3 regions of the Xenorhabdus ishibashii genome follow, and region 2 is predicted to be linked to each of the others. Evidence: predicted binding sites of a transcription regulator. Region 2 holds the regulator's gene; each other region holds the start of a gene.

Region 1 (2,276 bases), 2.2 Mb from region 2:
AAATTCTCTTTCTTATAATTAAATGTAATTTAATATAATCATTTTTTACTAGCTAGTTCAATTGGTTATATATTCTAATGAAATTCTGTTTGTTTTTTGTTTGATAAAGGCTGCGAAGGCAATATATCGTTAATTTAAAATGATTTTTTTAAGGTGATGAGAGGGGGAGTAAAAGATTGTTTATATTTTTCAGGTAACCCCATTTTAAAATGGGGCTAAGATATTTATTTTATGTGTATACTGATCAGTTACTTGTAGAAATTTTGTAGCTTATCAATCGATAATTTATCAAACTGTATTTTGTTAAATTGCAAGTTGTTTAAATAATGAGCGAATGAAAAATTGATGTGTTGTGGAAGGATAATAGCGATTACCACTACCAGTACGGCAATAAAACGTTCGGCTTTTTTACGTTCCTTACCTCTAAGAATAGGCAAACAAAAACGCATTCTTAGCGGCCATAATAGTGGAATACCAGCGGGGGTAAGCATATCAGCAATAAGATGGCTGATATAACCGATAACCATTGCATGGATAAAGTCAGTTGGAATGGGCCAATTAGAAGGTATTTCAGTCTGGAATAGAGTAACCCCCACGAGTAGTGCTAATAAACTATGTGTAAATCCACGATGTCCGCATAATCGGGCGATTGGAATGGATATAAAGCGGAACAATCTGCCTAGGGTTGAACTTGGATGGTCGATATCTGGCAACAATGAAGCCAGAAGTACGCCGGGAAGCATGTGTAACCAGTCTCCCTGTGCTATTTCTGGTGTGATTTCTAGCTGGTGAGCCAATACAAGGCTGGCAACGGAAAAAAGAAGATGTCCTTCTGCTGTCATAACGATTTATACTAATTTATTTATGCTGATTGCTGTTTATACATACAGTGAGGCAGTATAGAGGGTTTTGCCTGAGGAAGATAGAGGGTAACAAGGAAAATTTTTTAAGCTGTGGTTTGGTTGGTTGAAGGAGAAGGTTGATATTTGCGCTACCATATACAGAAAAATAAGAATTAAAGAATGGCAGCGCGATGGCTATTAAGTAATATTTTCTGGTGTTAATTTTTCCAGTGAATTCAGTTTGATATCAGCTAGTGACCAGCGGGGATCATCGAAATGATGGGTAGCGGGTACGACAATTGAACGCATTCTTGCTGCTTTGGTTGCTATCATACCGTTAAATGAGTCTTCTAATGTAAAACAGTTAATTGGATTGACTTCAAGTTGACTGGCTGCCAGCAAATAAACTTCGGGATGTGGTTTGCTGTAAGGTAAGTGTGCAGCAGAAACAACAACATCGAAGTAATGTCGTAGGTTAAACAATTCGAGTACTTTTTCGATCATTTCATAGGGTGAGGCGGAAGCCAGACCGATTTTTAACCCACGTTCGCGACAGAGATTTAAAGCATGTTCTACTCCAGGTAGCAATGGACGGTGTTTTTCAACTGATTGAACTACATAATTGATGATGCGTTGCTCAACTTCACGTTTGGAAGTACTTTGCCAAGGTGATGCTTGATACCATAGCTCAACAACTTGATCGACTCGTAATCCCAATGTGTCAGGTAAATTTTTTGCTAAATTTAAATCCAGCCCTAATTCACTGAATACGTTTTTTTCTCCTTGCTTCCAATAAGGTTCAGAGTCAATCAGTAAACCATCCATATCAAAAACGGCGGCTTCTATAGATAAACAAAATGACATCTCAAATCTCTCCGCGATGATAACCGTGATTAAAGAGATCTGATTGTAACAATTCCAATAAATTAAATCTCGTTATGAGTGATAGCAAAGAAAACGATAGTTTCATCGGTAAGATAATAACCCCGTAAATAGGATTAAAGTTGGCTCTTTATGAGCTATTATTGAGTAAAAAATAAAATTATTTATGCTAATGGAGAATGTAATGACGTATCAACAAGCTAGGTATGTAGCTATCGCTAAGCGAATCCTGGGCTGGATTATTTTTGTACCCTCCTTGTTGTCAACTTTTGTCTCAGTGATTAATCTAGCCGCATGGCGGCATGGTGTTAAAGGTGATGGTATTGGGGGAGGTGGTGTTAACGCGGTATTGAATGATTTTCTTCAGATGCTGACAGAAATGATTAAATTTAATACACCATTTTTGGATTTTTTCTGGAAAAATTCCCCAACTCCTGATCGTATAGCCGGAATCACTGGGGAAAATGTCAGTTTTCTTGTCATTTATATTCTGATGTTTGTGGGTTTGGCAATGAGTGCGTCTGGTTTGAGAATATATCGTCAGTTTAAATT
Region 2 (2,276 bases):
CTTGAAATTCTTCGTTTAATCACTGAACAGCCTAGTGCGATAAGCGCTTATGATCTGCTGGATTTATTGCGTGAAGTCGAGCCACAAGCCAAGCCTCCAACGGTTTATCGTGGATTGGAGTTTCTGCTGGAACAAGGCTTTATTCACAAAATAGAATCCACAAACAGCTATGTGCTGTGTCATCATTTTGAAGAGCCATGTCATACTTCGGCAATGTTTATCTGTGAATTTTGTGGTTCGGTAACCGAAAAGGATGCAAAGGATATTGAATCAGCTATTCAACAGTTAGCTCAGGGTACGGGATTTCACTTGCGAAATAGTGTGATAGAAGTTCATGGTATGTGTTCTTCCTGCCATGAGATTGAATCCTGCACAAAGCGTGATACATGCCAGCACAATCATTCGGTTGAAGAAAATAAAAAGAAATAAGAAAAAACGCTTGAGGCCAAATTGAGTAATGAGGCGGTCATAACTGATATAATCATATATTTTCAGGTTCCCGCTAAACTTAAGTTTAACGGGTTTTGGGAAAAATGACCGCCCCAGAATGGCAAACTGCAATCATCCGCCTTTACAATCAGAACCAGTCTCCGCTACGAATAACGCCAACGGCCAATCCTTCAATAGTGAAATTCTGTTCGCTCAAATCAACAACAATGGGTTTAAATTCCGGATTCTCAGCAATCAGTTCAATTTTGTTTCCTGTTTGTCTGAAGCGTTTTACTGTAACTTCATCTTCAATCCGCGCCACAATGACTTGCCCATTATGAACATCCTGGGTTTTATGCACAGCCAGTAAATCTCCGTCCATAATCCCAATGTCTTTCATGGACATACCACTGACACGTAACAGAAAATCAGCGCTTGGTTTGAATAATTCAGGATCAACCTTATAGTGACTTTCGATGTGTTCCTGAGCCAGCAGTGGTTCCCCAGCAGCAACACGACCGATCAACGGCAATCCTGCCCCTGCATCTTGCTCTTCAAGCAGCAAACGGATACCTCTGGATGCACCAGAGATAATCTCTATCACCCCTTTACGCGCAAGTGCCTTTAAATGCTCTTCTGCTGCGTTAGGTGAACGAAAACCAAGACGCGCTGCAATTTCAGCACGTGTTGGTGGCATACCCGTTTGCGAAATATGGTCACGCACCAAGTCATAGACTTGCTGCTGCCTGGCAGTTAATGCTTTCATTTCGCCCCCTGTTTGTTTATACAGTCAAGCTGTGAGTATATACAGGTAAAATCGAATTGGGAACCTGTCAGCATGTAAAAGCAGCTAAATAACGTATTTGATGAAAAAATACGCCACCTCAGCGCACAAAATGCGACCAAAAGATCATTCCCCAAGTGAACAGCGCCAAGAGTATGGTGAGCAATACAGCCGCTGACCCCATATCTTTCGCTCTACCTGATAATTCATGATATTCACTACCGATGCGATCCACGACTGCTTCTATGGCACTATTGAGGATTTCGACAATGACCACCAGCATAACAGAACCAATCAGGAGGAGCCTCTCAAGTAAGCCAATGTCTAAAGAAAATGCAATGATGATCGCAAATATGGCAGCAATTGCTTCTTGCCGGAATGCCGCTTCATTTTGCCATGCTGCCTTGATTCCTTTCGCCGAATATCCAGCCGCTTTAATGATGCGGCTCAAACCTGTTGATTGATTTGCCATAAAAATTTTCTTTAATGAACTTAATAATTGTATGGTTATATAACTTTTAGCTCTTATTATTGTCTTATTTCCACAGATCTCAAAACCTGTTTCTGGTATCCTTGCGATGCATTGCTAACAAGAGGCTTAAAGCAGTTATGTCAGGTTGGCGTAAAATATATTATAAATTATTGAATTTACCACTAAAATTATTAGTAAAAAGTAAACTAATCCCTACGGATCCCATTGCGGAACTGCGTCTTGATACGACTCGGCCTATTTTGTACATATTGCCGTATCACTCAAAAACAGACTTATTGACTCTACGTCAACAATGTCTGGCGCAAGATTTGCCTGATCCGTTAAATCCTTTGGAAATTGGTGACACACAGCTTCCTAGTTGTGTCTTTATCGATAACGGACCACGTGTATTCCGTTGTTATGCGCCAAAACATGAATCTGTGAGAATTTTTCACTCTTATCTGGACTTGCATCATAATAATCCCGATCTGGATATCCAGATGGTGCCAGTTTCCGTCATGTTTGGTCGCTCCCCAGGACGCGAAGGGCAAGAAGGGCATACAACCCCACAATTACGTTTGCTAAATGGCG
Region 3 (2,276 bases), 700 kb from region 2:
TTTGATAACTCTGCCAGCCATCTACTAAAAGGCCTGTCTACTATTGCTCAGGTTCATCATGTTCCCCTGAATGATTTTGAACATGATCCAGCTATATTAAGCCATACCATTCAGTATATAGCAGAAGAGAAAGTTACCCCAAAAACCTCAGCCGTCGCATGAAACCAAGAAATAGTAGGGGCTTACGCCCCTATTCACCAAATTTTACTTATTATGGATGATTATCTGAATTATAGTGAACCAACTCGTTGTGCCAGCTAATTAATTCGCCACGTAATTTTTCTGGTAATACAGCAACATGACAGCCTTCTATTGCACCTGCTAATGCAAGCAATAAACTGACATTTGTTTTTTTCCTATGTTGCTGGAGTTTGAGATAAGTCGCTTTTGCCCCCAACATTCTTAATTCTTCTACTCTAGAAATACCAACTTTCCATAATTGCCTTTCTAAAGCTATTCCTAAATTAGGGAGATCTTTCAGCCTAAGAGGTATTTTTTGCCTATCAATTATTTCCTTCATTGTGTATTGGTAGGCTAAATTTACGTATTCGAATAACTGTTTTTGATCCTGCCAAAGTGTTTCATTAACACGATAATACCGCAAAGTCACAGGTATTCCTCTTTTTGAATAAATAAACTTTTCCATTCCCCTGGCTTTAAATAGTACCTCAGCATGACTATTTCCTCTTAAATAAAGCTCTCCATCAGAACTGATAGCAAATAAAACATCATCAATTAACAATCCAATGCCACCAAATTGAGATTTTTTCTTAAGCGTTCCCAGTGAAGATACACCATGTTGCAATTGAGCAAAACGAGTCCCAGATAAAAACATTTTTTATCACTCCATGAATCACATTCCAAAGTAATGTTTAATCATGCCTTTTGTTAATAAAATAGATAACTAGAACAACTAATTAAAACCATACGCAATCTATTTCCAACTGCCAATCGTTAAGGCAGAAAAATCCGAATTTCTGTAAATTTTTGCGAAGCGCTTTGAAAAAAAGAGACTTGCTTTTAATCAAATATCGTTATACTGTATAAATATACAGCTTATTATGACGAGGAACATTATGAGCATCCGATCAGCGTGGGAATATCTCATCGAGAAGACAACAGCTACTGGCACAACCGTAGACGAATATAAAATAAACGAAACAATGGTTGGGATGACCATGAAAAGAATATCTTCTTTGGAACCACCTCAATGCACTTCACACATGATAAAAGGCATGGTTAGTGAGCTGGTTTACAATGAACAACAGACTGTCATTAATCACATCCTTCTTCCTTTATTACGCCAGTCTGGAAAAGAAAATCGGTGGTTACTTTGGGTGAATCCTAATAAAAGGTTAAGTCGCCAATGGCTAATAGAGACTGGGCTTCCCTTAAATAAAGTTGTCCAACTAAACCAAATCCGTCCTATTGCTTCAATTAGTGCCATGGAAAAAGCGTTAGCGAGTGGTAATTACAGTATTGTATTGGGTTGGTTGCCTGAATTATCAGAATATCAATTAAATACGCTACAAATAGCCGCACAAAAAGGTATTACTCTCGGTTTTATTATGCGCCCACTAAATTTATCACATCAATTTATTTCACAATCAGATAGGCTACAAATTTACTCTAATTACTATCATTAATTAAAATTAGGATTAATCCCAATATTTTTTATAAAAAACAGGCTACTCATTGATAATCAATGTTGTTTGCAATGAGAATCTATGCATTAATATTGTAAACATTGTAAATGTTCGTCAGAAATATTTATTTTTTGTCAGTCAATAATTAAATTTTTTGTGCTACTAGTCACAGTGCACTTGTAACTTTTTAACTTCATTGTAGACTTTACTCAGTTTAGGGAGTTGTGCTGACCGCTCTTATATTTCAGAACACATCTTCTGATTAAAGCATGATTACCTAACAAAACATTTTAACCAGTGGCTAACAATAAGGCTTTTAAAGCCAATTGCCTATTTGGATGATAACGAGGCGTAAAATGAAAAAGACAGCTATCGCAGTAGCAGTGGCAGTGGCAGCTTTTGCAACTGCAGTTCAAGCAGCTCCAAAAGACAACACTTGGTATACCGGTGCTAAGCTGGGTTGGTCTCAATACCATGACGTAAATTTCTACGGCAATGGTTATGATAACCGGATTGGCAACGGCTCTCCCCACAAAAACCAGTTAGGTGCAGGTGCTTATGTTGGTTATCAAGTAAACCCCTATCTAGGTTTTGAACTGGGTTATGACTGGTTAGGTCGCATCGCTTATA

What was found. Region 2 encodes LexA, which represses DNA repair genes until DNA is damaged. Its sites were predicted from a motif close to TNCTGTATGTACATACAGNA; they were not measured.
Region 1: a site for LexA is predicted at 873-892, ahead of Xish_RS15300 (metal-dependent hydrolase). Genes of this name have one in related genera too.
Region 3: a site for LexA is predicted at 1,038-1,057, ahead of sulA (SOS-induced cell division inhibitor SulA). Genes of this name have one in related genera too.

What each region holds. Positions count from the first base shown of each region.
Region 1 covers NZ_NJAK01000001.1:3,239,629-3,241,904, forward strand. Annotated here, with positions in the region: gene Xish_RS15300 (metal-dependent hydrolase) at 249-842, opposite strand; gene hxpB (hexitol phosphatase HxpB) at 1,041-1,706, opposite strand; gene Xish_RS15310 (YniB family protein) at 1,909-2,276, shown strand, end outside.
Region 2 covers NZ_NJAK01000001.1:1,079,523-1,081,798, forward strand. Annotated here, with positions in the region: gene zur (zinc uptake transcriptional repressor Zur) at 1-429, shown strand, start outside; gene lexA (transcriptional repressor LexA) at 578-1,195, opposite strand; gene Xish_RS05075 (diacylglycerol kinase) at 1,314-1,685, opposite strand; gene plsB (glycerol-3-phosphate 1-O-acyltransferase PlsB) at 1,823-2,276, shown strand, end outside.
Region 3 covers NZ_NJAK01000001.1:380,619-382,894, forward strand. Annotated here, with positions in the region: gene Xish_RS01880 (nucleoside 2-deoxyribosyltransferase) at 1-162, shown strand, start outside; gene Xish_RS01885 (TfoX/Sxy family DNA transformation protein) at 212-835, opposite strand; gene sulA (SOS-induced cell division inhibitor SulA) at 1,179-1,646, shown strand; gene ompA (porin OmpA) at 2,003-2,276, shown strand, end outside.